Regions from separate parts of the Paenibacillus donghaensis genome, predicted to be linked through region 2. Evidence: predicted binding sites of a transcription regulator. Region 2 holds the regulator's gene; each other region holds the start of a gene.
What was found. Region 2 encodes LexA, which represses DNA repair genes until DNA is damaged. Its sites were predicted from a motif close to CGAACATATGTTCG; they were not measured.
Positions count from the first base shown of each region.

Region 1: a site for LexA is predicted at 2,543-2,556, ahead of B9T62_RS22965 (YolD-like family protein). Genes of this name have one in related genera too.
Region 3: a site for LexA is predicted at 2,637-2,650, ahead of B9T62_RS23430 (ImmA/IrrE family metallo-endopeptidase). Genes of this name have one in related genera too.

Region 1 covers NZ_CP021780.1:4,992,929-5,002,892, reverse strand. Annotated here, with positions in the region: gene B9T62_RS22980 (Asp23/Gls24 family envelope stress response protein) at 1-67, shown strand, start outside; gene B9T62_RS22975 (hypothetical protein) at 508-795, opposite strand; gene B9T62_RS22970 (hypothetical protein) at 991-1,512, opposite strand; gene B9T62_RS22965 (YolD-like family protein) at 2,650-2,931, shown strand; gene B9T62_RS22960 (hypothetical protein) at 3,146-3,979, opposite strand; gene B9T62_RS22955 (HAD family hydrolase) at 4,059-4,568, opposite strand; gene B9T62_RS22950 (DNA-processing protein DprA) at 4,581-5,570, opposite strand; gene B9T62_RS22945 (phosphoribosyltransferase) at 5,574-6,125, opposite strand; gene B9T62_RS22940 (hypothetical protein) at 6,663-7,445, opposite strand; gene B9T62_RS22935 (sigma-70 family RNA polymerase sigma factor) at 7,543-8,199, opposite strand; gene B9T62_RS22930 (IS110 family RNA-guided transposase) at 8,639-9,934, opposite strand.
Region 2 covers NZ_CP021780.1:3,350,087-3,360,050, reverse strand. Annotated here, with positions in the region: gene B9T62_RS14585 (serine hydrolase domain-containing protein) at 1-791, shown strand, start outside; gene B9T62_RS14580 (DMT family transporter) at 1,249-2,124, shown strand; gene B9T62_RS14575 (hypothetical protein) at 2,482-2,751, shown strand; gene B9T62_RS14570 (DUF2935 domain-containing protein) at 2,996-3,811, opposite strand; gene B9T62_RS14565 (hypothetical protein) at 3,971-4,192, shown strand; gene B9T62_RS14560 (hypothetical protein) at 4,338-4,547, shown strand; gene B9T62_RS14555 (stalk domain-containing protein) at 4,681-5,199, shown strand; gene B9T62_RS14550 (hypothetical protein) at 5,336-5,893, shown strand; gene B9T62_RS39085 (hypothetical protein) at 6,094-6,249, opposite strand; gene B9T62_RS14545 (L,D-transpeptidase) at 6,403-6,741, opposite strand; gene lexA (transcriptional repressor LexA) at 6,944-7,570, opposite strand; gene B9T62_RS14535 (LysM peptidoglycan-binding domain-containing protein) at 7,767-8,180, shown strand; gene B9T62_RS14530 (DUF896 domain-containing protein) at 8,292-8,501, shown strand; gene B9T62_RS14525 (hypothetical protein) at 8,550-9,074, shown strand; gene B9T62_RS14520 (HAD family hydrolase) at 9,146-9,931, shown strand; gene B9T62_RS41785 (YjcQ family protein) at 9,943-9,964, shown strand, end outside.
Region 3 covers NZ_CP021780.1:5,111,880-5,121,843, forward strand. Annotated here, with positions in the region: gene B9T62_RS23405 (MmyB family transcriptional regulator) at 1-119, shown strand, start outside; gene B9T62_RS23410 (hypothetical protein) at 187-744, opposite strand; gene B9T62_RS23415 (PH domain-containing protein) at 869-1,348, shown strand; gene B9T62_RS23420 (NucA/NucB deoxyribonuclease domain-containing protein) at 1,409-1,852, shown strand; gene B9T62_RS40870 (hypothetical protein) at 1,932-2,084, opposite strand; gene B9T62_RS23425 (YjfB family protein) at 2,227-2,403, shown strand; gene B9T62_RS23430 (ImmA/IrrE family metallo-endopeptidase) at 2,668-3,216, shown strand; gene B9T62_RS39415 (hypothetical protein) at 3,268-3,441, shown strand; gene B9T62_RS23435 (hypothetical protein) at 3,515-3,832, opposite strand; gene B9T62_RS23440 (hypothetical protein) at 4,141-4,326, opposite strand; gene B9T62_RS23445 (hypothetical protein) at 5,037-5,384, shown strand; gene B9T62_RS23450 (hypothetical protein) at 5,509-6,069, shown strand; gene B9T62_RS23455 (group II intron maturase-specific domain-containing protein) at 6,672-7,148, opposite strand; gene B9T62_RS40875 (reverse transcriptase domain-containing protein) at 7,141-7,302, opposite strand; partial or broken gene B9T62_RS23465 (IS110 family RNA-guided transposase) at 7,752-9,048, opposite strand; partial or broken gene B9T62_RS23470 (reverse transcriptase domain-containing protein) at 9,163-9,770, opposite strand; gene B9T62_RS39420 (hypothetical protein) at 9,946-9,964, opposite strand, start outside.

The DNA of each region.
Region 1 (9,964 bases), 1.6 Mb from region 2:
CTTCGATTTGAAGGTTATTGTTACCAGGATGCAGTCAGCAAAATTAATGAAGCAATGTAAGATATGACAGTCCCACTGTCCCCAATGACTATGTTTGAACTGGTAGTGCAACAGACCCCGCATCACAAGCGAAGTATGGAGTTTGGAACCGATGTAGGATTACCAGCTAATACGATTAGGAGTTTGTTATGGAACCTGTAGTGGGAGTATTTATAGCCAAGGGACTCAGTGTGGTACAAGCTTTCTTAAAGCGAAGATACCCTTAGAAAAAGACAGTAAGCCTCTCGCATGTGGAAAGTGCAGATCATCATCGGCGATTAAAAGCTACATCCTTTAAAGCACATTCTCTAAAGAACGCAAAGTAGTGATCCCCCAATAATGAGAATCGCTGTTATGCTGGGAATTCGCATTTCCTAATTTAAAGCAAAGCTGTCTCTGCCATGAGAAGTCCACTTAAGAGACAACCCTTCAATATACGATCCCGAATGAGGTGAGTCTGAGCATATTCTATTTGTAGTAGGAAGTTGTCAGTGGAATAAAGAAACCTCCATCTGAAGGCTGGTTGACATTTATGGCTATGTTGCTCACTCCAGAGATTCCCACCTCGATCGTCTGAATACCAGTCGAAGGAGAAATTTTTTCAACCTTTTTGAGTAATGTATTCTTGTCATTATCCGTGATTTCAAGAGATTCTACCTCTTCTCCGGTTGCCGCAAATTGAAGAATTAGCTTCGTATATTTGCCTTCTGGACTGAGCGCAGTGTACTTAATATTCGAACCTGAAGCGCTGTACAATACCTCTCCATAATCCTTGCCGCCAAGTGTAGTTTGCGCTGAATCCTTGGAATACAGTGAGTTATTGAATTCCTCCTTGCCAATCGGGACGCCGGTTTGCTGCTCACCAATAACGACCTCTTTGGCCTCGGGTCATAATTTACCACCACCCCCAGCAGCGAGGATACCGATCTTACCGGTAAATAAGTGGTGCCATTATAAGAAATAGGCAGAATCGTTTTTCCGTTGCCATCCTTCAAGGGGACAACTTGCCCATTCGCTCTTACCTTCAGTTCTCCGTTCAAGTATGCTTTTATCTCCTGAAGTTGTGAAGTGGCAAAGGCCCCTGCCGCTATTCCTACCAATAAAATCATCGATCCGCTTAGTGTCATCAGAAGCTTTATCTTCATGTGATTCTCCAATATATGTAGCAAGCGGAAAGGTTAATATAGTATCAATAAGGGCTTCAGTGGTCATGTGCTGAGCAACATCCCTTGGAACCGTTAAGAACTCCAGTACCTTTGTAGTCGAATTTATTTTTTTCCAAAGTTCCAGCCAGTCCCGGGCATCATCGGGTGTCAAAGGGTACGTGTAAGGTGTAGTGATTGAATAGGTTGGCTTGTTGACTGCAGAGAGATCTGTACTAGCGGCGAAAATCGAATCCGTAGTACTAAAAATGACTAAAAAGCTAAGAATCAAAATTATTGTAACTTGTGAACCGTTTTTCCAATAACGCAAAATACTCACCTTCTATCCATAATTTTGGATGCGCTCAACACATCTCTGATTGTAATATCAGGAATTATATGGGTAAATAAAAAATATTCCTTGTAATATTGGATGATTCTCTACTACTCTAGCAAAAAAGCTAGGCGGGCAAAAGTACCATTGGCGTCGTTGCAGTTGTTGAAACTCCTGTGGGTAATTCAGCGCGCAGCAGGAGCCACTGATTACATTGGATCAGTAAACGTCGAGGCCTTACCATGAGCCAGGTCATTGGCCCTTCCGTCTATATGGAGAGTGACAGCGAAGCCTAACTGCTGTTTGGAAACGGTCTTCTTGCTAATGTAGAACTTTGAAGGGATATAGTACTGTGAAGCGGCGGCTGCGAAATACCGTTATTCTGTTCTAAGCTATAAGAACAAAGACATGTTCGACACAACGCCCCCTTTTAACGATTACAAAGGGATACACCGTGAATTCTGCATTAATCCGCTTGAGTTTAGTGAGGACGAACTGATGCAGTAGGCGAAGCTCTGAATCCGACGAAATCTAAATTCCGGCGTGAGGAGAAGCCTGGTTGCAGGTTTTGTCGACAACGGATGACCTTTAAGTGATTTACAGGTTCAGTGTGTTTGAGTAGGTATTGAAAAAACACAGGTAAAACAGCAGATAGGTTAATCCATGGTGAATTAAATTTACGGTTATTATAATTGGTGGAAAAATTAAACAAACAGCGCATAAGAAAGGTTACGTGCTGTTCATATGGTGTTGGCTTTCGTCAAATATTTATAGAATGACTAAGATATCCCTCTGAGATCTATTGAATTATGTATATTTTGAAAAAAAGTTGAATATACTATAATATAAAACCATCCAATAGGAGAAGCTGCTGCTAAAACAAAGACTGTATACTCTTTATTGAGTTACAGTCTTTGTTTAGTATACTTAATAACCCGACTACTTAATTAATTATCTCTTTACTATCATTTAGGAAGTGATTTTACTGAGTTACGTATTGATAAAAGAAGTTCTTCCTAATATAATACAAACAAGTGTTCTTTTATAAGGTGGGAATTACTATCTATAGTCTTCTACATAATCTTACTGATTGATATGATGGACTTACTGATCAAATTTTCAGGAGGACAAGGAATGTTGAAAAAACCAGCTGGGAATATATTAGATAAAGATAGTACTGTGTTACGTACAAAACCTCAACTTACTACGATTCAATTTCAATCGATAAAAGGTTCGATAATTAAGTCAATTGAGGATCATAGCCCAGTATGGTTAAAAGTATTTTATCCAAAATATGATAGAGTGTTGCATGGTATCATAATGACAGCTGATTATCAGCAACAACGAATTGAGATTAGAACAATCAGAAATCAATCAGAATGGATAGAAATAAAGAATATTCTGAATATTATTTAATTTTGACAATATGCTTTAATGAATTACAACTAAGCTAGAATCAGTATCTCACAACCAGACCATCAATGTAATAAAAAAGACTAATTATCAAATAAGGGAATTAAAAACATTTTTTTGGAATTTAGGAAATCTAAAAGAGACTGAACTCGTTAAGAGATGCAGTCTTCCTTTTTTAGTTTCTATTTAGCTAATAATTTAATAAGATGAAAACGACCTATGTTTTAAAAATGAATTCGGATTTTTTATACTTTATTTTATTTATTGTTACATCGTTTGCCTCATGAACTTCAATAAATCCTTTATTAAATATTTGATTGTTAAAAATAACTTCAATAGGAATGCAGAGTAGGAAAGCATCATTGAAGTCCTTTTCTGTTGTCAAATGCTGCCCTTGTGCATATAAAGAATTACTTTCAACCTTACGATGTTTTATTATTTCTTCAATAATGCTAATTCTTTTTTGAGCTTCAGAAGTACGTTTTTCATTAGAGAAAATATCCCCTAGAGTCATTACATAAACTATTATAAATAATAATAATAACACACCTAACAAATTAACATTAGACATAGAAAATTGTTTTACAGCTTCAGCGATACTATTATAATTTGTTACTTTCTGCGTTGTATCTTCAATCTGACTTGCGAATTTCTCTGATAAATTATATATATTCCAAACGCTTGTTGTTACTGTTGTAACGAGCAATACAAATACAGGCACCAACTTGAAGACTAGTTCAGATACACCAAGACCTACACCTTTTTTTTCTTTCTGATATTTTAAATGTGCCAGCACAATAGTTAAATAGTCAATATTTAGTCTATTATATGCAAAATGGTACCCCTTTGAAAAATACATCTCGTTATTTTTCATAGACGGCTCAAAGGCATGAGAAGCTTCGTTTGAAGCATTCCATATAGAAATGTATTCTTTGATAGGTTCATCGAAAGTACCAATGATAATATTGGTTTTATGAATTTTGAAAATAAAGTATATAATAGATAAAGATAAAAGGAAATATTCAGTGTAAAGAATAATTTTTACATCCATTTTATAATCCCCCAATGGCGTTTTTATAAAGTTTATAGATAGCAAAAGCAGTCAGTGATGACTGCTTTTGTTTATATTATTAAGAGATATATCTATAAATATCCTCAACATTATAAAATGTGAAGTCGGGAGATGAACTCAATAATTCTCTTTTATTTAGGGCCCCCCATAAAGCAGCCCCTGAATACATTTCCGCAGCTTTTGCAGCAATAACATCCTTCGGATCATCACCTATAGCAAGTATATCCACAGGATTAACGTTTAATAGTTTAGCGGCTTTTAATAGCGGATCCGGGTGAGGTTTATGTTTACTTGAGTCATGGTAACCAATAATTGCATCAACATTGATTCCGAAATTCACCAAAACATGTTCTGCATAGGATTTTCGAGGGCTTGAAGTTACAATAGCTACTTTTCGGCCTTTTTGCCTAAGTGATGTTATGAGCTCAATTATCCCATCATAACATTGAATTTCGGGAATTCTTTTTTGCACTATGTTCCAATTTCTGTTTTTACCCATTCTTAATGGAGCGAGTAATCGCGAATCAACAACGGTTTGATCTAGATCAAATATCACGGCTTGGATCACCTTAATCACGTCCTAAAAGAAACTTATTTGTTCGTCATCAGGATATGGCTTTTTATTTTTTGAGGATTGTTGTCCTGATCTATTTAGTTCGTCGTTATATCGGTTGCGAACTTTATCCAAAAATTCATTCAACTGAAGGGTACTTCCCAGAGGAAGAGCTTTTCCATCCTGAATAAGCTTTTTGTTTCCTCTCGCCTTATCATTATAGAATTCATTAGGATGATCAAAGCATCCTAAAATTCTGCTCTGTTGAATACAAAAATCAACTGTATGCATAGTTCCACCCGTTATATCGGTTTCAACAACTGCGACACCATGACTTAAGCCACTTTGAATACGATCGCGTTCTACAAACATATTTCGCCCAGCCTTTGTTTCCGGTGGATACTCACTAACCAAAGCCCCGTGATGTTCTAAAATTTTCGCAGCAAGCTCACGATTTTCAGCTGGATAAATGGGAGTATTTAGTCCTTGTGCAAGAACAGCCAGAGTATTACCTCTGGCGCTAATAGTCCCCCAATGACCTGCTGCGTCTATTCCTTTAGCTAAACCACTTACAACCACAAAGCCAGCCTCGGAAAATAAAGTGCCCAAGCGTCTGGCACACAGAACTCCATATTCAGACGGGTCTCTTGTTCCGATTACAGCTATAGAAGGTTGGTTCAGTAGATTAAGCTCACCTTTAACAAATAAAATTACGGGTGCTTTGGAAATTGATTTTAGATGGATTGGAAAAGCTTTGTCATTATATCCGATAACGGAAATATCATTCTTCAGGCAAGATTCCAATTGACGATTCGCAATGTTAAAAGCAACATTAATATCTTCAACATTTGAGAAAGCAACTCGTCTATTTAAATTATGAGCAAAATTGACGGCATTCTGAATAGCGCTTAAAGAATTTAGTTCGTTGGGGAACTCATCTAAAATGAACTGAACAGCTGAACGTCCCCAACCTTTTAATTGTAGCAGTGTTAAAATTCCGATATTTGGATCAAACATAGGTCACCTCGTTGTTTTTCCTAGAGCAAAACAAGTAATACTTTTTGGCTGAGCTCTTTGTAAAATAATCTTACAAGCTTCGAAAGAGCTACCTGAAGTGGTGATATCATCTAATAAGACAACATCTTTACCGTTAATCAGATTGGCATTTTGAAGCCTAATTGACGAAAGATGGACTTCGATTGAGCGTGGGCCACCATACGCTGCCTTTGGAATGCTTACAACACGTTTTAAACATGAAGTAGCGTCAATTCTATTATGCAATTTAGAGAGGGCTTGAGCAACTCGCGAAATTCCAGAATTGGTTTTGGTAGAGTCGCTAGACGGCACATAAGATAAGCAAACTTCGTGAGGAATCAATTTATCCAGTTTTTGAATAAAATGATCAAGAGCATCCTGGTCACCACATTTAAGCTTAAATATCATTTTTGATGCCTTATCGTAATTAGGATTCCGCTCTTTTGTGAAGGAGTCAGAGTAGTAAGGATGATATTCATGAAGATAATAAAGCATATCGTCAGTTGTTACAAGATGTTTTGGGTTTATAATAGACATGTTCCACCTGCTTTCAGAATAACTTATATAGAATAGTATAGTTGTTATTGGAGGTTTCCAATTTGGAAAGCTAAGCATTTTGAAATGTCCTCCAACATATCAATAAGTTGATTCATCTTCACAGGCTGCTATGTTATAATACGTATAACAGCCTGAGCATTGAGAGCGTCAGGGTGAAGATCGGTTAGCATCTGCAAATGCTAAACCGATCTTTTTTATTACGAAGAATCCAACACAAAAATCCTCCTTCATTTGAAATTGAAGAACATAATTTAATTATCCCTTCACTATAATAGGAACCATTTAGCTGAAAAAAAGACAAGCATCCAATTATTTTTTATCTTTAGATAAATAAAAGTTTCAATAATATTGTCTAAAAATGGAAATTGAAAGCCGCACCATTCCTTTGAGAGTGAATGGTGCGGCTTTTTGATGTTGTACGAATGAGAAGTAAGGAACAAGAAATTAAATCATAAGAGAGTAGGATCAAGTAACAAAACTATTTCAATCCATGTACTTAACACTAAAATAATCAAGTCAACTTATTAATGTGGAAATTATTATTTTAGCATCTGAGGCAAGTAAATAATCAAGTTCTTCATAGAAAAAATCTTTACATTCACTTTGTATGCTACTTAATACTAAGGTAAGGATAGTATTTTTTATCCCTATATCTGAGTTTGATAAATGAATGGTTTCTGTTTTTATTTGATCATTTAAAGGATTGATGTATATTTTTATTTTATCCTGATCCCAATTTAGGTCTACACTTTTATGAGTATTTTGAACTAACAGATTTGTTGATAATGATTTATAAGTGTCTTGATTATTTATATCGAATAAAGCATGAGTATCTAATATTTTGCTTAACATATTACTATATTTATCTTTTAATGAATGGTTTAAGTGAATATCCTCTGTTATATCTCTACTTATAAAGCGATAAAGTTTAAGTTGACTATTATCTTTATTCTTACTGTACTTAAATGATGGATGGCTTCTTAATGCTTGAACTAGATAATACTCAAAAGCGATCTTTGGTATACTCTTTTTCTCAACAGATTTTAATATTCTGTTTAATTCAAAATCCATTGATATTTCCTCAAAAGACATTTCACATAATTTTAGAAACTCTAGATAAGATAAAAGTTCTTTAAAAAGTTGTTCTAAATATATTTTTAGTTTCAAATGAGATTCCCTAATGAAGAGAAGTTTTTTTAAATTACTATCGAAGTTTACTTCAGATTTATTAAAAAATAATTCCAATAATTCTTCTGAAGAGAGAGCTATCGATATATCATAACTCGCATTCTTTAACATAATATATATCTCCTTTAGATAATTCCTCTTATCCCTCCGTAAGGAGGGATAAGGAATTATTTATTTTCAAAATTTATAGTTGCAAAAGTTCATTAAGCTAGTTGTCAAAATAGTTGGATAGTTGTTTCTTTATAAGTTTCAATCCTCGTCTTTTGAGTGTTGAAACATGAGTTGTCTTAATACCTAGAAGTGATCCGATTTCTTTAACACTTAAATATCCAAAGTAGAAATGGAATATTATTTTACTGGTTCTTTCATCGCATATGCGATGAATTTCTTGTTTTAACATCTCCTCCTTTTCTTGCTTCAACATTTCAATTTCCGGAAGATAATGATCACTAGCGCCTAAAGCTTGTTGGATATCAAAGTTGAATCCGCCATCCTCTTGGAATATTCTCCCACTTCTGAAAATATAAGTGTTGCGATCCCCCTTAATCTGTCTACGGTATTTGCCGAAGAAACAGTTTTTATGTTGACTTAATGCTGTATCTGCATTTGATAAAGCAGCACCAATGAAACTTTCTACAATTGAATCTTCTTTGACTTGTTTGATAGTTAATTCAATTGCTCTAGAAACAATATCATTTAGATCTTCATCATTCATTTCCTTAGTTTTACGATTCTTCACATAGAATCGTAAACGTTCTTTGAAATGTTCTTGGATGTCCATTACTTCAGATGTCATTTCATTAGTAAGGTAAGCATGATGCAGTTTCTCGAATTTGCCAATAGATGCACGGTTTAGAGACGACATGAGCTATACCTCCATTATAAAAATGTTCATTCAAAATAAACTCCTCCCACTATAAATTAATATTTTCTCTTGTTTGCTCACTCGTTCTCAGGTTTTCATTCATTGACAGATTGAGAGTTGGAATAGTCATGTAAGGATGACATTATTTTCTGGAAGAGCCGGTGGCGGGAATAGAGAGTGGGGGAGTTATCCCCAACCCAAAGATACATTCTGTAATCGCACTTTGGATATCCACACCTGTCTCTTGACGGCTTACCCTCCCATGTCACGCGGGGTCTTTGCCCTTACATTCCTTCGTTCTGCCTCTCAAGAGGTGGACGCCGTTTCTTGCTCCTTTACAGGGTCGTTGCCCTTATGGAATTGATTCCTGCGGCTGCTCCGTGCTTCTTTTGTCTTTGGTGATTCCTACTTCAATGAGCAAAAAGAGTCTGGTCTTTTCTTAAGCTGCCATCTGTAGCTGGGCCAGACGTACCGGCCCTAACACGTCGTTAGCGTCGTACGGAATTCGCTTCGTACCGAGTGTATGCAGGACGCGTATAAGTTTTCCGCATAACGCCACAAGGGATTGCTTTTTCTTCAATGGATTCTGACTTCGTGTCGTAAAGTACTGGTGCAGCGCCTTGAACTCCGCGTTCTTCGCTACCATGGGCATGACCGCCCGGAACAGCAGGGCTCTTAGCCTTGCACGTCCACGTTTGGTAATGCTGGACTTGCCTTTTTTCTTTCCTGAACTGTTTTCTTTGAGATTCAGTCCGGCCAGCCGTATGATCTGCTGTCCGTGCTCGTAACTGCTTAGGTCCCCTACTTCTGCAAGGAACCCCGCCAAGGTGACTACGGCCACACCCGGCACAGTGAGCATCTCCTTCGTTCCCGGAATTTGTGCAAGTAGACGTTCCACCTCGACCAGAATCTCTTCGAGTTGTCTGGCGAACATTTCGTACTGCTCCAGAAGCGTTTTAATCTCTATTTTGGCTGCGGGAAGTCCTTCGGTAAGCCCGATGGATCTTCTTGCAGTTTCGACCAGTTGCTCCGCTCGTTTCGTCCCTACGGCGCGCTTCACGTCTTTCTTCCATCGCTTCACAATGGCCTCTGTACCGAGCGCTACGATCTCTTCTGGCGTCGGAAACTCGCTTAACGTAATAAGGGAGGCTTTCCCCTCCCAGTCTTTAAAAACCTTTGTATACTCCGGGAAAAATCGATCCTGCCAGTTCTGCATTCGTCTTTGTACCTGCCCGAGGTTCACCATGATTTTCTCGCGAAGATTCATGAGAATCCGCAGATCTGCATAGAGGTTCGTCGGCAGTTTCGGTTCGCTGTACTTCCCGTTACGCACTAAATCGGCAATGACTTTTGCATCCTTATAGTCGTTTTTCGTCGGTGAGTTGTCTTCCAGTTCTTTGCTTTTGTGTACATGATGCGGATTGACGATGACCAAAGGAATCCCTTGCTGTCCCAAGTATTCGGCCAGATTAAACCAGTAGTGTCCGGTAGGCTCAATGCCAAAGAGGACGTCAGTCTTGGCATGCTCCTGCTGAAGCTCCTTCATCCACTGAACCAGTTGTTCCAGCCCGGTACGGGTATTGGAGAACACACAGTCCTTTCCCAGTTCAATGCCCCGAAAGTCGATGGCACGGGCCACGTGGGTTTCTTTAGCAATGTCTGCGCCTACGACAAGGGTCTTGTCAGAAATTCGTGTAATCCGTTGATTCTGTTTCTTCGATTGTTTATACTTCATGTTGAGTGCCTCCTGCGCTGGAATTTGTTC
Region 2 (9,964 bases):
AAGGTGGCGTCATGTCCATCACTTCGGAGCAATCGCCCGATAATCCAGCCGAGATCTACGAGTATTCGGCAGACGGGACGTTCCGGAGTGCGGATGGGAATACGATGATCAGCTTCGTGACGGAGGAGAACGGCCGTACCTACGAATGGCTTCGTCGATACGCTTCGGTCCCGGGTCTTGGGCAGGTGGCTATATCAATGTACAGCGCCGAGAAGCTCCAGCCCCAAGTTCTTCCGGCAGAGACCAAGGAAGCATGGATTCAGCGCGACGGGAAGAAGTATTATCTGCTGACTGAGAAGTATACGTCGATTTCTTATTTGACAAAGGTAACCACCAACTTGAATGTGTCGAAACAATTGCCGGGGTACGTGTTGGATAAGCGAATAACCGGCCCGAATACGGCCGTCTCCGAATTGCAAATTCCGGGATCGAACGGGCGGGATCTCTCAGGTCTTACGTTCTTTACACAAGACGGGGTTGAGTACTTGAATCATGGTGGAATCATCTTAGTGAACGAGGACGCCGTGAAGCCTTTTAACTTCGCTAAGAAGTCAATCGTTACGATTCCGCCCAGCGGATACGCCAGGTGGTATACGATAAGCGACAAAGACGGGGGCAAGATCGTTAAGGTGAGCATGTCCCCGAACGCTTCCTTCGCTGTTTATGATGCCAAGGGAACATGCATCTACTTCAGTGTCATCGGAGGCAAGGATCAGGTCGAACTGCCTGCAGGAGGATCCATAGTTTTCGCCGGAGATGCCGGCACGAAGTTCGAGATTTCCGCTCAGTAACTTCGCAATAGGCATTTCATAACTGGCCAAGATATAGTCCTGCGTATAAGAAAGAAGATTCCTCAAGAAAAGTTGGATGAACTAAAAACATCCATAAAAAGTGCCTTGATTCATTCCAATAGGTGAACATTCAACTAACTGGAAACGATAGTTCAATAAAACAGCGGCAGTCTAGGACTTTATCTTCTCGTCCATGGCTGCCGCTGTTTCTTTTATACTCAGAATAGTGATTTCCTCTTAAGCCTTTATAACACAGGCTTCATATTCTTTGCTATAATGAAATACAAATAATTGTTGTTAGAAAAAGAACTGGACTAGGGGTGAACATAATGTTTTGGACTCCATTATTTGAAAACGATGTACCAGTAGCACACTTCTGCTCTTAGTGGAGTGAATGTGACTACATCTCTCCGTTAGGGGCATTTTCGACCTAATTAAAAAACGGAGGGTATAAAAAATGAAAAACACCTTATTAGGTTCTTTATATTTAACTTTAGCTTCCATTATCTGGGGTGGTATGTACGTTGTTGTTAAAATTGTAGTATCGGTCATACCTCCACTAGAACTTGTGTGGATGCGATATTTAGTGGCAATTGTTGCACTTCTCGTTATCGGCTTCATAACACGGCAAAACTGGCGAATTGAGAAACGTTATTTCTTATTAATTGTAGCTATTGGAGTCATTGGTAATGCCATTTCAATTGTTGCTCAGGAAACGGGTACAATGTTATCCACAGCACAAATGGGAGCCATTATAACTTCTTCAACACCAGCATTTATGGTTATTTTTGCTCGCATTATCCTTAAAGAACAGTTGACGTTAAAAAAGGGAATCTCTGTTTTTTTAGCGACAATTGGAGTACTTCTCATGGTTGGAATTGGTGATGTGAATATGTCCAGTACTCTTGGAGGTATTGCACTACTTATTGCAGCATTAACATGGGCACTCATGTCTGTACTTGTAAAGCGTTTGCCAAGTGATTATCCACAAATTGTGGTAACCACCTATTCCATATTAGTAGCCCTAATCGTGTTGACTCCTTTTGTTTTGCCACGGTTACACGATATTAATATCTCTCAACTGACTCACCCGACCATTTGGGGAGGACTTTTATATTTGGGTATTGTTTCAACAGCAGGTGGATTTCTACTTTGGAATCGTGGATTACAAATGCTTAATGCTTCAAGTGGAGGAATATTTTTCTTTTTTCAACCCCTGGTTGGAACATTACTTGGATGGCTTATTCTAGGAGAGAATATAGGTTTAACGTTTTGGATCGGCTCTATCCTAATTCTCACAGGTGTTCTATTCGTTATCAACGAGAAAAAATAGTATTTAGAAACCCCCTTCAAATGTATCTGAAGGGGGTTTGCTTGTCTAACAACACTAATTTTAGATGGCAATGATGAAAGCGACTTGTTAAAGAATAATATTTCACAATACTGTTGCAAGGGAGTGCACATTAGAACAATTCAGTGATATAGAGTTCATTTACATAATGTTCCAAATGAAATATAATGATCCTATCGAGATCGTAATTACCTGCATTCCTTATAGTCTGGACTGGTTTGGCGCTTTTCGCCACAATTAAACCATATTATTGCCTTATGTGTATAGTTTGAAGTGAGCTTTGTTATCCATATTTCGTAGGTGTGATTGTTTGAGCATTACATAGAGGGGAGAGGTGAAATGAAGAAAAAATATATAGCTGTCCTCATGGTTTTATTTGTATTTTTACTCTTGATTCCAGGTTACATTGAGGCAAGAAACGGAATGGATAGCGGAACAAAAGATAGGTTGATAGAAAAATATGGACTTGATAAGTCTACAACTTCAAACTGGAACGTAGTAGATGTTGGAATAAGTAACCCCGTTCAGTTATTTATAATTATTAGTAAGGTGATCGTTAATCCTAGTGTTTTTGCAGTCCAAGAGGTTATATATAGTTTGATGGATTAGGGAGAAAGGGATATGTTCAAGAGATATAAAGTATCTGGTTCGTTCGAGTCTTTTTGAGTTTAGAGCATACATAAAATAACCCCATCTGGCTTCGTGCCTGACGGGGTTATTGTCCTTTCAGGGGTGACGTGTTATTAACAGCACAAAAGGCCATGATGTATGTAAAAAAATTATGAACTCCAACGAGACCAGATGAACTTGGTTGAACAATTTCTAGTTCCCAACCCGTGGAACCGAGATAGTGTTAATGGTGGATCATAGAGTTATTTCCTTTCCCAGTTAAAGAGTTTTCGAACATATCAATAATCTCCAAAAATCTCTCTGCTTCGCGGAAAACATGATCTGCAAGCAGCGGATGTATGATGCTTTTAATTCTACATTGATCGATTAAATCCCGAGCAGTTTTTTTGAAATCCCTTAGTGATTTTACCGATACCCTATTTTGATCGAGAAACTGGTTTAAGATTGGACCGGTTTGCGATTGAGGTCTCATCGATTCGATATCTCTAGCCTGAAATAATAATTGATCAAAATCTTGACTGAATTCTCGGGCCTGCTCAACAAGTTTCCGTTCTGAAGGATCTAACAGATGACCTATGAATTTGGCATGGTCGGCCATAATCCTTAAGAAAAATACATTTTCATCAATAATCGCATCATATAAAGGCTCTAATTTGCCTTGGTTTAACTCTTCCAATCGATTCCTGAAATAGTTAGCTTCTCTACTTACATGATCCACTAAAAGTGGGAAATTCGTTTGTCCAGGGAGCTTACAAGATAGAATCAAACCAAGTACTTTTCTTTTAAACGCCCAAATGTGACATACTGCTGTATGGACCTCCTGATTAAATTGTTGAATCGTTACAGGGTCTACATCAAGGGAGAAAGAATGAACCCGCCGTTCAATGTCTTCGAAAATCCGATAAAAGTGATTGGCTTCTTTAATCAGGACAGTATCTTCCGCTCGGAAACCCAATCCTAAAAAAAGGGAGTGTTCTTTCATAATTCTTGACCAAAAGCTGGTCTCTTCCAGAGACCGAGCAACAAATCCGTCAGACATAATACCCCTCCTCCTCATCTTTATAGACCATATGCTGGTTAAGCTTGGATTGATACCTTACTTTTTTAGTTGAAGCTACCCAGGTTCAGATATTAACTCTAGCAAATTCTCACATCATATGACACAATGAAAGAAAATAACTAAGGAGCTGTGATTAGGATGGAGAACTCAAATGCGACGTTAACGCTGGATCTGCTGGATGTACATAATATCCGGGTTAATGTGGAAGACAACAGTATGACTTATGTGGAAGCGGTGGAGCAAGAGGCACGTTTACAAGGGGTTGAAGTCAGCGGAGCGCAAGAAGTAGTGTTGCCTGAGAAACATGTCTACCTGAAGGACAGTATTGTTTCTGCATTGAAGGAAATTAAAGAGCTGTAACCAAAAGCCCTGCTGCTGAGAGGCTTTTTTTGTTGTCTGGTGTGACAATATCGTTTTACACCTATATAGCTTTCTTCTATAATTAACAGATTGTTCCAAACGGGGACGATCTATTTTTTTCGTTTTGAAGAGGGGAGAGCTTATTTTGCAGAATGGTATCTTTATGTTCAATTTGTTTCATCCTTTGTTATTGGTGCTCTGGCTGGTTTCGGTAGGGGTGACGATTTATATTATCGTGCTGGTGATCAAGCTTGCACGCAGAGGCATTGTAGCGCTCGACCTCTACATTTATGCCAAAAACCGTGAAATCCGCACCCGCTTCGAATCCGCTGATTCCGACGACTTAAATTTATAGCAAGCAGGAGCATTTGTCCGTAAGTGGGGGCTATTCTGCTCTGGCAGCCTGTCCTGCATATCCTTTCATTTCCTAAATAGTGCTGTGAAGTGCTAAAATAAAGGTAATGTACTATGCGGGGAGAGAAGAATCAATGAAAAAAATCGTAGCAGGATTTGTCGCCGCAGTGCTGCTGTTGATCAGTGCTGAGGCCCTGGGTTCATCTGTATCACTAATCGGAAAAAAGATCCAGGCTGAATTTATTGTAACTATATACGGGAAAAAGCTGGCCGATCCGGCCATTGTGATTGACGGGAAAAGTTACGCTCCTGTGCGTGCGATCGGTGAACTGGCCGGATTCGATGTAACGGTTGCCGACAAAACGATAAATTTTGAAGAGCGAAGCAAACCTTCGGGTTCAACGTCTGACCGGCCAGATCCGGCTATTATCGATCCGATGCAGATAGTGACGCCTAATCCGGCAATTGCAGCAGCCAAGATCCGCATCAATGCGATTGACGCCAAAATCAATGCAGTCGTAAACAATATTTTGACCACGCGTTCTATGTTAAAGCTGGAGCCTTACAGTACACCGCTGAAGAATAAATTAAGGCAATATCAGGGCGAATATGACAAGCTGCTGCAGCAAAAGCAAAATGAACTGCAAAAATAAACCCTAAAAGCCTCATGTTTCTTCGCTGCAATAATGTAGAAGCCTCATATAACAGGAAATAACTGAGGATTAGTTTCTCTTTATTCCCTGGATCGCGCCCATTATGATTAGCGTAACGTTAATCAGGGGTGATGATATGCCGGAAGTACAGAAGATTCATTATAATAAAGCTCTAATCTTGCTGGTGATCCTGCTTCTGACGGATTTGTTGTTGTATGTGCTGCGTATGCAGGAAATTTATCCTGTTCCGTATGTGGCACCGCCAATGTTCTATATTGTAGCCTTCAATCTGTTTGTTGTTATTGGGATAATGTTGCTGCTGCGGAAACGGGCTGCGGTGTTCTATTCCATTCCAGTACTCCTGATTGTTCTCGCAGGCTCGTATCTAGTGTTTAGCTTTATAGGCAATCAGTATGTTTTTTTGCCTTCCCCGGAACGGTCGGAAAGTATAGTTGTGAAGTACCACAGGTTCGTGATGATTGACACCTCGTATGTCTTTGAATTTTATCAGAAGGACTGCAGCGGACTGTGGATGAGCAAGCTTGTCGGCCAGCAGTATACCTATACGCTACCGATTCATGACAACCCGCTGACTCCTGAAGAGGTACTGGGACTGCAGAAGGGCAGGTGGACCAGCGAGAAGGAGCTTGTTTTCGATACCGTAACGGACAAATTGACTATTAAATTGAAGTAGAACTGGGCAAAGCACTGGAGCTGGATTTTGATCCGGAGTGGTATGGCAAACAAGATTAAGGAAGGGATGTACCCTGTTAACGAGAGAACATATAGAAAAATAATAAATAAATCCGGTCCGTTGTTCCCCATTATGGTGTGGGTTCATTCCTGGGAAGTTATTCTAAAGCGTCTTGTGAGGCAATCACTGTTTTTAGGGTGTTACGCCGGGATCACGCAAGGCAATAGCGATTCTGCGGCCACAATCAGCTTATTGACATCAGTAACAGGATACATATATACCAGCTTTAAGCCCGCTGCAGCCAGCAGCATGAGAATACCGGCCCCCGCAAATACCCATACAAGCACCATTAACATGAGTGTCCACCTCCTGCTTCTTACCCTAACATATGTTTGTCTACCAGAAACGATGAGTTTTATTGCATATTGAGAAATAACACCTCCGTGAATCGTGAGCTACGATCTGCGGAGGTGTTTACTGTTGCGCTGACCTTATGGATGGTTGATTATCTACTGTCGAATGGTAACCCTGGTGCCAATCGGCACTAGAGCCTGCAGGGCAAGCACATCGGCGTTAAACATCCGAATACAGCCGTGCGACACCTCTTTGCCGATAGAAGAAGGGTCATTGGTGCCATGAATCCCATAGTGAGGTTTGGACAGGCCCATCCAGAAGGCGCCAAAAGGTCCCCCAGGGTTACGCTGCTTGTTGATAATGGTGTAATCCCCGACAGGGGATTGGGTTAACATCTTGCCGATGCCGATGGGGAACCCTCTGACGACGATATCGTCATCCAGCAGGTATAACATGCGTTGTGAAAGATCCACGATAATGCGGTAGTTGGGCATAAGGAAGGATGCTCCTTTTTAATACAGAATATGTAGGCGGCAGGGCGGACGTTAATCATTATGCCAAAAACAAGCAATGCGAACATTTGTTCTGAATGGTGATTCATAAAGGATAATAAAAAAACTGCCCCGCGAAGATGCGGAGCAGCCTGGAATATAAAGGAAGAGGGAATAACTTGGTACCGTGATCATAGTGCGGAGATTAATGAATGTCGCGGAACAATCCAATGACGCGGCCAAGAATGGTAACCCGGTTCAGTCGCAAAGGCTCGTAGGCCGGATTCTCCGGCTGCAGGCGGATATGATCGCGTTCCTTATAAAAGGTCTTAACAGTTGCTTCATCTTCTTCAGTCATGGCAACGACGATATCGCCATTGTCAGCGGTCTGCTGCTGGCGGACGATTACATAATCGCCGTTCATAATGCCGGCGTCCACCATGCTGTCGCCCAGAACGGACAACATAAACACTTTATTGTCACCAACATAATGAGTAGGAAGCGGGAAGTAGTCCTCAATATTCTCTGTAGCTGTGATAGGTACTCCGGCAGTGACCTTGCCTACAACAGGAACGCGCGTTACCGTATGTGCGAATTGATGTGCATTCTCGGAATCATCCTGGCCCAGCAGCTCAATAGCGCGGGGTTTGGTTGGGTCCCGGCGGATCAGACCTTTCTTCTCCAGTCGGTCCAGGTGACCGTGTACGGTGGAACTGGAGGCAAGGCCAACCGCTTCGCCGATTTCTCTGACGGAAGGCGGATAACCCTTGCTGCGGACTTCGTTACGTATGAATTCCAGGATCGCCAGCTGACGACTCGAAATCTTTGACATCGGAATCAACCCCATATAGTAATGTTTGGGAAAAGTATAACATAGAACTTCCGTTCGTACAAACATAAGTTCTAACCTGTTCTCATAATCTATTTAAATAAAGGGAACAATTGTTCGAAAAAAACTATTGAACAAAACACATGTTCGTGTTATATTATTTTCGAAAGTAAGAACAAGTGTTTGGAGGATGATTATTATGTTGAAATACAGTACCTATGTCAGCATCTATGATAAAAGTAATGAAACTAACGCTAAAACAACTGCACACACTGCTGGTGGCAGCAGTAAGACTGCTAATTTCGCGGCAATCTGGAATCAAGCCTTCTCAGGACTGTTCACACAGGACAAGCTGTTTAAATTTGCACTGGTATTTGTACTTATCATTTCGGGTTTCACCGTAGTTGGCAATGTATTTGCTGGATCGGTAGCCTCATTGAGACAAGAGAAAATGATCGTCGTTGAACGGGGTGATACGCTTTGGAACATTGCACTGGAGAATAAACCGGCCGGTATGAAGACGGCTGTATATATAGAAGGAATAAGAATGCATAATGGTATTCAAGGCAGTGAGATCCAAGCTGGAGAAGTTATAGCTTTACCTGTTTACTGACCTCAGTATAACCGTATATCCATCCATCGAGAGCTTGCAAGGGAGTAGACCTTGACAAGCTCTTTTTCTCATGGCACAGTTAGAATGAAATTATTTAGGAGGGGAACCACATTGAATATAGATGAACTGGTCGCGCGAATCAACGAATTGGCACGCAAGCATAAGAACGGCGGCCTAAACGAAGAGGAAGTGGCCGAACGCGCCAAGCTCCGCGAGATTTATCTTGGCAATATCCGCAATAACTTCCGCAACCAGCTGGAGACGATAGAGATTGTGGATAAGGATGAGGATGGACAAGGCGGCAAGGATCTGTTGCATTAATCCTTGTTCCTTTTCACAGATATTATAGAATGACTAGGGGGAACTTACATGGCCCGTTCTTGGGAAAGAATGGTTCAACGCAACACACAGCAGATCAACAAGCAGAGAAAGAAGCAAGGCAAGGATTCCATTTATGCCACCACATCCAGCTCGGTCAAGAAAAGTGATATTTTCAAAGGCCGTAACATTGTATTCCCGTTCGTACTCGTATTGCTGGGAATCATGTTCTGGGTAGTCGGCTCGATTGATCAGAACAAAGGAAGCGGCATATTGGCCAATTGGCTGGGGGTTGTGCTGTATTTCCTGCTGGCAGCCCTGATGTATTTCCGCCGTCCTTATTTGAAGGTTGACAAGACCAAGCTGTCCACTATCAAATTCAGCCGTGAGCGTTCGTGGGCTGCTGCCGATATCGAGATGATTACGCTCTCCCGCAGCGCCGTTTCCATTAAGTATAAGAACAAACGCAGCCGCTGGGTATTCTCCAGATTCTTTAACCGATACGATACGGTTGCGATCGGGGAACGTCTTGAGGCTTTTGCGAAGCACAACAACGTTGCAGTAGAACACGAATAATAATTAGTCCAGCTGGGAGGTGTCTTCAAACGAGGTTTGAAGACACGCTCTTAGGGAGAGGGAGAACTGCAATGCCAATTTCGGCCGTACTATTTGACCTTGATGATACACTGCTCTGGGATGACCGGAGTATTGATGAGGCCTTCCGCACTACCTGTGAGGCTGCGGGAATTGCCCTGGACCCCCTGGAGCTGGAGACAGCAGTCCGCCGGGAAGCCAGAAGTCTGTATGAGTCCTATGAGACCTTTCCGTTCACTCAGATGATCGGAATTAATCCATTTGAAGCCTTATGGGGAAATTTCACAGCCGGTGAGCAGCCAGAGTTCCGAATGATGGAGCAGCTGGCCCCGGTCTACCGCAAGGAATCGTGGCGGCGCGGACTGGAAGCCATGGGTGTTAAGGATGAGGTGCTGGCAGCCGAGTTAGCCGAACGTTTTGCGGCTGAACGACGCAGCCGTCCGTATATCTATGAAGAAACTCTTCATGTGCTTGAACAGCTTCAGGGCAAAGTGAAGCTGTTGCTGCTGACCAACGGTTGTCCTGCGCTGCAGCAGGAGAAGCTGGATGGTGTGCCTGAACTGGTGCCTTTTTTTGACCATATTGTCATTTCAGGCAGTTTCGGCAAAGGCAAGCCGGATAAGGAGATCTTCCTCCACGCGCTTGGACTGCTGGAGATCGATCCAGAGCAAGGGGTTATGGTTGGGGACAAGCTGACTACTGATATCCGCGGCGGTCTGGCAGCCGGTTTGACAACCGTCTGGATTAACAGAAACTCCAAGGAAGCGAATCCGGACATTCAGCCGGACTACGAAATTCAGCATTTGAATGAGCTGCTTCCGCTCGTTGATTCCCTATAATTACTGTTCTATTGGTTGAGGCTGTCCCAAAAG
Region 3 (9,964 bases), 1.8 Mb from region 2:
GCGTTCACTTCAAGCTCCGGGAGACGCAGCAGGTAGCTGCTTTTGATATTAATTCCCTTGCCTCTCTCAATGAGAACAAGGAGCTGCATTGCTGTATTTATACCCCTGTAGCAACATAGGCACAGCAAAAAAACGCTGTCCGAATCAGGTGCAGCGTTCTGGCCTATCCGTATTCTTTTATAAACGTTAGTTCGCGCTGCCGCCCTCTGTTGTAGTTGTGCTATCCGGCTCAATTAATCCCGAGGCTACCCTTGCCTCATTCAGCTTGGAGATTCCGAACAGCATTGCCACGTCGGCATTCTCAATGATCTTGTTGAACTGCTCAGGACTGACATTCGGAGAATCTGCGCTTTTGGAGGCTTCCTCCTTCAAGCTGTAGGCGCTCTGAAAAGCGATTATCGACTCCACCAGCAGCTTGCGGATATTCTCAGGCAGACCGCTCACGATCTCCACATCCGCTGTTTCCTCTGTCAGATTGGCTGCATTCTTCTGAAATTGCTTAATCGCCTTCTTGAGCTGTTTGGCGGATACCTCACCTGCTGAATAGGAGCTTAATGCGGCATTGAAATCCTCCAGAGAGGACTTCCCTGATTGTTCAATTCTGGATATCTCGTTGTAGAAATTCATTACGCTTTCCTGAACTTCGTCATCTGAAGCAGGAATCGCGGCTTCGGGCTCATTGCTGCTGCAGGCACTAAGAACCATAACCAGCACAATCAACCCTGTAAACAAACTTTTTCTCATCGTACTATCACCCCATCTAACAGGATAATGTCGAAACCGCTTCATCGTCAAATGAAATATATGTAAATCTGTGTCGAGCCGTGTTATATTGAATCTATATGTAGTTAGGAGAGGAAGAGAGCCTATGCCTTATTGCACAACCTGCGGTGCGGAGTACCGCTCAGGAAGCAAATTCTGCGGCGAATGTGGAGCAAGCACAGGTGCGGCGCCGGGGCATCCGGCAGCGGCAAACCAGGACAGAAGTCTGGAGAGTGTGTTATGGGAAGGCAAAGCCGCCGGCATCTCGGACCGCCTTAAAGGACTGGTAGGTTTGAATACAACCTTGTATACCCTCACAAGCCAGCGAATTATGGTAAAGACCGGATTAATCGGCAAAAACATCGAAGAAATCGAGCTGCTGCGCGTCAATGATTTCTCTGTGGGCCAGTCCATCGCCGAGCGTATGCTCGGTATAGGAACACTGACCGTATTTTCGGATGATGCCTCCTCCCCGGAGCTGCTGTTCCGCAGAATCCGCAAGGTCCAGGAAGTGAAGGACATCTTGCGCACAGCGGTTCGAAACGAGAAGCTTGCCAATAACATCAGCTACCGCGAACAAATATAGACAGGGATGAAAGCCCCGGAGCTCCGGGGCTTTTGTTGTGGACACCAAGGAGGAACAGATATGAAAGCCAAACACAAGAAATGGATCATCAGCCTCATCATTACCGCATTGCTGGCCTTATTCACCTATATTACTGAAGGCAACCAAATTCCGGGTATTCCCTCCGGCCCTTCCGGCGGGGAGCTTGTCCGCCTCAATTTCCCTGCTGAACGTTATCCTGAAACCGCCAAGCACATTAAGGAAGCTATCCGCAGCGGACACTCCCCGATTTGTACCATTGACCGGGATCAGGCTGAGATAAACCGGAACGAATCACTGAAGGGCATCCCCACCAAAAAAGGCTATGACCGCGACGAATGGCCCATGGCCATGTGCAGCGAAGGCGGCGCAGGCGCTGACATCAAATACATAATCCCAAGCGACAACCGCGGTGCAGGAAGCTGGGTAGGCAACCAGCTGGAGGATTATGCCGATGGTACGCGTGTGGAATTTATGTTCAAGTAGCTTGGACTACTGCCCAATGTTACGCAGATGAGACCAATGCCCCCATCCGGCAGAAGCCGGATAAGGGCATTGTTGTTGTCTAGAACAAACAGGCTTTAGTGATGATAACCAGCAGGATAAAGAGAACCAGAATTGCACCTGTCGAAGTAAAAGGACTTACTACCGGACAGATTGGACCATGACCTACGCCACCCACGTTATTTCCACAACCACAACCATATTCTGCACCCATGTTCAATTCCTCCTCAGGTAATATTGACTACAGCACAGAATATGTAACAGGGCGTTCTGCCGATTGGGCAAAATGGTAAAGAACTGTCCTTCACCTAATCATTGCCGCGGAGAGCGTCGATAAGTATAAAGGGAGGTGCGAAATGGACATTGCTGCATTATCCATGGCCATGAGCCAGGCTTCCTTGGCGCAGTCTGCTCAGCTGCAGGTACTGAATATTGCCAAGGATCAAGCACAGACACAAGGCCAGAACCTTGTAGAGCTGCTTGGTTCGAGTGTAGATCCGAATCTGGGAAAAACACTTGATATTCGCGTTTAATTGCTTTATGCTAGGTAAACAGGAACATCAGTTCCCACATTGTTCCAACATGAGGCAGCGGTAGAGCTGCCTCCTCCCCTTATTTGTCTTTTCTCAAGAAGAAACGGCATCGCCGTCCTCTGCAAGAGGCGGCATCCGTTTCTGCGAGAAATAGAAGGATAAATTATAGTGTGGAACATATAATTTCTTATATTTTTTACATAGCCTTCGGGCTTTTCTTTTAGCCCTAAATACGAACATACGATCCTATAAAGAGGTGTTTATGTGCAATCCTACTATCAAATGACCGTGCTGGAGAAATGGACAGAAGACCTGTATAAGCGAATGCACCTTAACCAGCCTTCACAGATTAATATCAGTTATATTTCCGACCGTCTGAACATCTGGGTTCATTATCTCGATGTAAGAAGCAAGTGTATCGAGGCCTCTGCCGGAATGTACAGCATGTTTATCGACAACCGCCTTCCATCTTCCCTGCAACGGCTGGAATTCCTTCACGAGTTATGCCACCTGCTTCGCCATGCCGGAGAAGACACCCTGATGCCTGAGCGATTCACAAGCTCTCAGGAAGACGAATCAGAGCGTTTCATTCTGTATGCGGCGATGCCTTATTCCATGATCTCCCGTATGCCCTTACCTGAGCTTAGAGAAGAGGCCATCCAACAAGTGGCGGCAGAATTTCAGGTGCCTGTAGAACTCGCTCTGCAGCGAATTGACCAGATCCAAAGACGGATTCTCCAGGGACAATTACTGGCCGTAATGGGGAGAGCGGAATCCAAGACCACACATAAACGCCAATTGCTGCGGGAATAATACCGGTATGAAGATCTAAACGGATTAGTTATTGGGGGGAGCATTAGCATCATGGACGCCATTCAGCTCATTCAGTTATTGATGACCCATCCGAATTACAAGGTTGACGCCGTACACCCCGACGTCCCTGATTTTGTCGGCATCGAGACGATTGAGGTGGATCATGCCACAGAAACCTTCACCATCCTGCTGCAGGAGCCTAAAGAGGATTACTTCGAGCTGTGAGCAATTGCTGCAACACAAATAAACCGGCCTTTGTATGCCATTGCAGCATCAAGGCCGATTTCGTCCCGCTTCTCTATTTGAATCTATTCATCAGCAATTCTTTAAGCACATCATTGACATCCCGCTTGGGATCGGTGAATGTCTTCTCATAAGGCTCATCATACAATCGCTGGGCCAGCGCCACATCTTCTTCACTAATCTTCGCTTGCTTGCCATTAATTATAACATTCCATACCAGCGGAAATTCACTGACCAGTTCAACACTTGCTTCACGGATTCCCTGTTCGCTTTTCAGTTCAATCAACAGCTCACTCAAGGGCTGCTGAATTTCTGTTCTTCGGGTTTCGTTGTTAATAAATACGCCGGCTATTTTTTTCGCCCATTCGCTCACAACATCATCTCCTCTCATTAACAGATCAGATCCATCGTCAACCTGCATTCCCTGCAAGTATACCATGACATTCTATGTTACACGAAATCAGCCAGCTTATACTGATTTCAACAGAAATAATCGCTACGGCATTTACGTTCTGGATATGCTTAGGTTTTTTGCCACCAGTCTGTACCTTAATATTGAGTGTCTGTCTGCCCGGCAATAGAGGTGAATTTCCCTTCCAGGGTGAGCGAATGGACTGCCCAATGCTTGGGCTTGGCAGGCTGGTAGGCCTGCGGATAGGATGATCTGCTAGCAGAAGAGACTCAGCTGAATCGGCTGGAAATCAGGATCACCAAACCACCGCAGAATAAAAACAAACAAACGACGAGCGAGGTTACACTTCCGTCCAGACTGCTAAAAACGGAGATCAACGGCACATACAGCACGACAGACAGCAGCATCTGCGATATCCCCAGCCCTGCCCTTCTCCGCTTCTGATGCCATGTCATGTACAAACCCAGCCCTGTGATCAGAGCAACGAGCAGAAATATGAGCAATAGGATTATGATTGTCCATCCCTCCGGTTGGGATTAATAAGAAATATATTCCATTATACATCAAGCTGGCTTGCAAACTTATAATTTGATTGTTTTTGTGATATTATGGATAAAAAAAGGAGGGATTTCTTTGAAAATACTCAATAAACTGTATTCCGAATATTTAATTATCCCTCGGCCATTTCGTCTACTCATGTTGTGGGGATGGATCGTATTATTTGTTGTGGCTGGGTTTAAATTAAACTGGTTTAATTGACCCCTCGCTGGCACTTTAGGTTGACTGGGGTATGAAAGCAGGGATAAGGTATGGCTTCTGGAAGACTAAACTATTTGTTCACAAAAATTCAGGAATAGGCTGGACACTAAACCCAAACCATTGGTTAACTTGGATTGTTATAGCCGTCCTTTTTGTTATTGCGATAACCTGTGCTTTTTTCGTTCGTTAAAAGTATAGACAGAATCTATATCAAAATCATTGCCTGTTCGAGGATTTCTATTGTCCCTTGCCCAATCCTTTGTTTTCCCCGTAGCGATTCCGCCTTTTGAATTCTGTAGACATCCCCCCAATAGCTCTTTATCAATTTTCCCGTACAAACTACATAGTATAATTTACCTTATTCTGATAGAGTTAATTTTGCAAATCATTAACAGGAGGAATAATTATGGCAGCTAAAAACAAGGTAATAGCTGGTGATTATAAAGGTAAAGCACTGGTGATTGTATTTGGTCAAGTTTCACTATCTATTGGATTCATGAAGACGATCAATCTCGATAAGAACACAGTAGAAGAATATGAAGTAATGAATGAGACTCACTCCAAGAGTGCTACAAGTGCTGTAGGGCGGGGATTAGTGGGGGGATTCTTACTTGGACCTGTCGGCTTATTAGCTGGTTTGTCTGCCAAAAGCAAAGGGACTCATGTTCTAGCAATCCAGTTTAAAGATGGTAAAAAGAGTCTGATTGAAGTAGACGAAAAGATATATAAAGCAATTATTACCAATTGTTTCTAAGATATAGAGCCCTTATAAGATAAAACGGGAGAGGGTGATTAACTCTTTTCATTTAAGCAAGGTTGAGCCAATGGCGTAGCATACGAATAACAATACACACAGAAAAATGAGGTGAATTTATTTTATGAAAAAAATCATTACATTGGTTGTTGGTGCAATATTCTTTCTGAACTCATTTACGAGTATAATTAATGCCCAATCTCAAGATCCAAAAGATATTTTACTTAAAAAGTATCCAAAAGAAGTAATTAAGATTATCAAAACAGTAGATCTTAATAATGACCAAAAAAATGAAAATTTCATCCTTACAAAATCAGGGAATTTCTTCCTTGTTAACTCCAAGGGTGTTGTTGTCTTGATCAATACGGGAATAGGTGAATATGAAGAAGATGAGGTGGGATTAAAGATTTTCTCTGTCTCAGCAAAAGAAAAACATGTTGCCCTTACAGTGGAATATCTCCCCTCTAACACCCAGTTATTCGTTTATCGCCTGCAAGATGGAACGCTTAATAAAAAAATTGAATTAATAGCTGATGTTGGAGTTGAGATTGATAACAAAGGCCGAATACATCAAAATTGGAAGGATTATAAACCAGAAGGTGGTTGGGATACAGCAGAAGGAATTTTCACCTGGAATTCAAAAACAAATAAGTATACTGCTTCAGGTAAATATGTACTTCAATAAATAAAGACGCCCCGGAGATCGGGGCATCTTTATTTATGTAATCATTCGTTACTACTTAGGACCCAATAGGATAGGAGCATCAAAGTCTGATCGCCACATAAGTCCAATCCACCGAATTAGTTGCGAATCTGCATCTAATTAGAAGATTTTTTCTGTTTTAGAGCAAATAAGTGCGAAAACGCATCTAATTTCGGATTCTGAGCCTTAAACAATCGTTTTACTCGAAAATAGTTGCAGATTCGCACTTATTTGCCCAATAACAGGAATTCCAGCTGAAATTAAATGCACTTTTGCATCTAATTTCTCTGAAATCTCTAGTGTAGCATTCTACATCCTCAGAGGGACCTAAGTAGTAACAATCATTCTAATAAAAAATCTATTTAACAGTATGAGTTTCTTCTACCTCGCGGATTTCCTTGCTTCATAAAATACACGGCTTAATCCAGCATCCCGTTAAATATATTCAAGCACTAGAAAATCATAGCCGGATTTGAAGCGAATGTATAACTAATGAAGATTGTGTGCTGGGCAATCCTAATTATGAGTATTATCTGGATGTACTACATAAACGTGCGGGTCATCGCATACGGCTCTTCCGACAGTTATCCCCTCTGGGGATGAAGGTTATTGTAAATCTCCGTCAGACTGCAAAGTTTTATTTCCTCAAACCACGTATTGGGCATGGCATACTGAGCGTAGGTCGAGTGGGAGCTGCGCCAGGCCGTCATCCGCAGACCCGGCAATTCATTGTCCCAGCCCCTGCGTCTCAATTCCCGATGCAGCTTTCGTATCTTTTTCCAGCTTCGCAGTTGGACCATTCGAAGTCGCCTCCGTATCCATGCATCCCATCCTTGAAATCGCTTCTTTACATCTCCAATTCCGAAATAGTTCCCCCATCCATGTAGGTACGGATTCAATTTCTTCTTCACCAGTTGCTCGATATCCACCGTTTGGTTTCTTCGCGTGATTTCTTTTACCCGTTCCTTAAACTTCTCCACGGCTTTCGGTGTCGGTCCTACATACTTGCCGGGCTTGAACTCGTGGCCCAAAAAGACAAATCTTTCTCGTTTGCTATTCACGATTCGTGTCTTTTTCCGGATGTACTTTTAGCCCCTGTTCCTTTTCCAGCAGTTTAACGACAATTCTCCGCACGCGTTCCGCCCCTTTTTGGGTTTTGCAACAAATGACAAAGTCGTCCGCGTAACGCACGAGGCGGTGCCCTCTTTCGGTCATGGCTAGGTCCAGCGGATGCAGATAGATATTCGCCAGTAGCGGGCTTATAACTCCTCCCACTATAAATTAATATTTACTCTTATTTGCTCACTCGTTCTCAGGTTTTCATTCATTGACAGATTGAGAGTTGGAATAGTCATGTAAGGATGACATTATTTTCTGGAAGAGCCGGTGGCGGGAATAGAGAGTGGGGGAGTTATCCCCAACCCAAAGATACATTCTGTAATCGCACTTTGGATATCCACACCTGTCTCTTGACGGCTTACCCTCCCATGTCACGCGGGGTCTTTGCCCTTACATTCCTTCGTTCTGCCTCTCAAGAGGTGGACGCCGTTTCTTGCTCCTTTACAGGGTCGTTGCCCTTATGGAATTGATTCCTGCGGCTGCTCCGTGCTTCTTTTGTCTTTGGTCATTCCTACTTCAATGAGCAAAAAGAGTCTGGTCTTTTCTTAAGCTGCCATCTGTAGCTGGGCCAGACGTACCGGCCCTAACACGTCGTTAGCGTCGTACGGAATTCGCTTCGTACCGAGTGTATGCAGGACGCGTATAAGTTTTCCGCATAACGCCACAAGGGATTGCTTTTTCTTCAATGGATTTTGACTTCGTGTCGTAAAGTACTGGTGCAGCGCCTTGAACTCCGCGTTCTTCGCTACCATGGGCATGACCGCCCGGAACAGCAGGGCTCTTAGCCTTGCACGTCCACGTTTGGTAATGCTGGACTTGCCTTTTTTCTTTCCTGAACTGTTTTCTTTGAGATTCAGTCCGGCCAGCCGTATGATCTGCTGTCCGTGCTCGTAACTGCTTAGATCCCCTACTTCTGCAAGGAACCCCGCCAAGGTGACTACGGCCACACCCGGCACAGTGAGCATCTCCTTCGTTCCCGGAATTTGTGCAAGTAGACGTTCCACCTCGACCAGAATCTCTTCGAGTTGTCTGGCGAACATTTCGTACTGCTCCAGAAGCGTTTTAATCTCTATTTTGGCTGCGGGAAGTCCTTCGGTAAGCCCGATGGATCTTCTTGCAGTTTCGACCAGTTGCTCCGCTCGTTTCGTCCCTACGGCGCGCTTCACGTCCTTCTTCCATCGCTTCACAATGGCCTCTGTACCGAGCGCTACGATCTCTTCTGGCGTCGGAAACTCGCTTAACGTAATAAGGGAGGCTTTCCCCTCCCAGTCTTTAAAAACCTTTGTGTACTCCGGGAAAAATCGATCCTGCCAGTTCTGCATTCGTCTTTGTACCTGCCCGAGGTTCACCATGATTTTCTCGCGAAGATTCATGAGAATCCGCAGATCTGCATAGAGGTTCGTCGGCAGTTTCGGTTTCGCTGTACTTCCCGTTACGCACTAAATCGGCAATGACTTTTGCATCCTTATAGTCGTTTTTCGTCGGTGAGTTGTCTTCCAGTTCTTTGCTTTTGTGTACATGATGCGGATTGACGATGACCAAAGGAATCCCTTGCTGTCCCAAGTATTCGGCCAGATTAAACCAGTAGTGTCCGGTAGGCTCAATGCCAAAGAGGACGTCACTCTTGGCATGCTCCTGCTGAAGCTCCTTCATCCACTGAACCAGTTGTTCCAGCCCGGTACGGGTATTGGAGAACACACAGTCCTTTCCCAGTTCAATGCCCCGAAAGTCGATGGCACGGGCCACGTGGGTTTCTTTAGCAATGTCTGCGCCTACGACAAGGGTCTTGTCAGAAATTCGTGTAATCCGTTGATTCTGTTTCTTCGATTGTTTATACTTCATGTTGAGTGCCTCCTGCGCTGGAATTTGTTCTTTGGTCGGAACGTTTCCCAGTATACAGTTGGCGCTTTTTTCTTTCAAACCTCAAATTAATTCATTACAGGAATGGCTCCTTATGAGAAGTAAAGTATTATGCAAAGCTTTGCATAATCCTCCTTGCGGCGCTCCTTCAACAGTCGGTTTAACTAAACCGTTCTCCATCACTCCCGATTGAAGGTATTTTCGAATAAGCAGAAGGACTTTCTTGTCCTTCACTTTCTCTGCTATCTTCATCATGAGGCGGTCATGGTTGACGCGGTCGAAGAATTTCTCCAAGTCCAGGTCGACTACGAATCGATAGCCTTCTTTCATGAATGCTCTAGCTTTCCTTACTGCATCATATCCTCGCCTTTTCGGGCGAAATCCATAGCTGTGTTCAGAAAACTGCGGATCAAACAATGGGATAACGTCTGAGCGATTGCTTGCTGGAGCATTCGGTCTGTCACGGAGGGAATACCTAATTTCCTGACACCTCCACCATTCAGTTTCGGGATTTCGACCCGACGCACAGGGCTAGGTTGGTAGGTTCCCTCTTCAATCGCAAGACGAATGGTCTGTCAGTTTTGTTTGATGTGTTCTCGTAAGGATTTTACGGACATTCCATCTACGCCGTGGCTTCCTTTATTCGCTTCTACACGTTTTAGTGCTTCAAGGAGATTTCCCCGCGATAACAGCTGCTCCAACATTTCTCTACAACTCCTTGCGTGATTTGTACCTTCCTCTTGTGCCAGAGATGAATTCTGCCCTGCCGAAGTCCCACATGGGATTCACCGCTTCCTCCTTCAGTTAGGTCCTTTCGGATTTTTTTCTGCTTTCATTACTCATCTTGAACGCCTGGGTGTACAAATACCTATTTCATGTTCAGCCCTTCCGCAGCTGT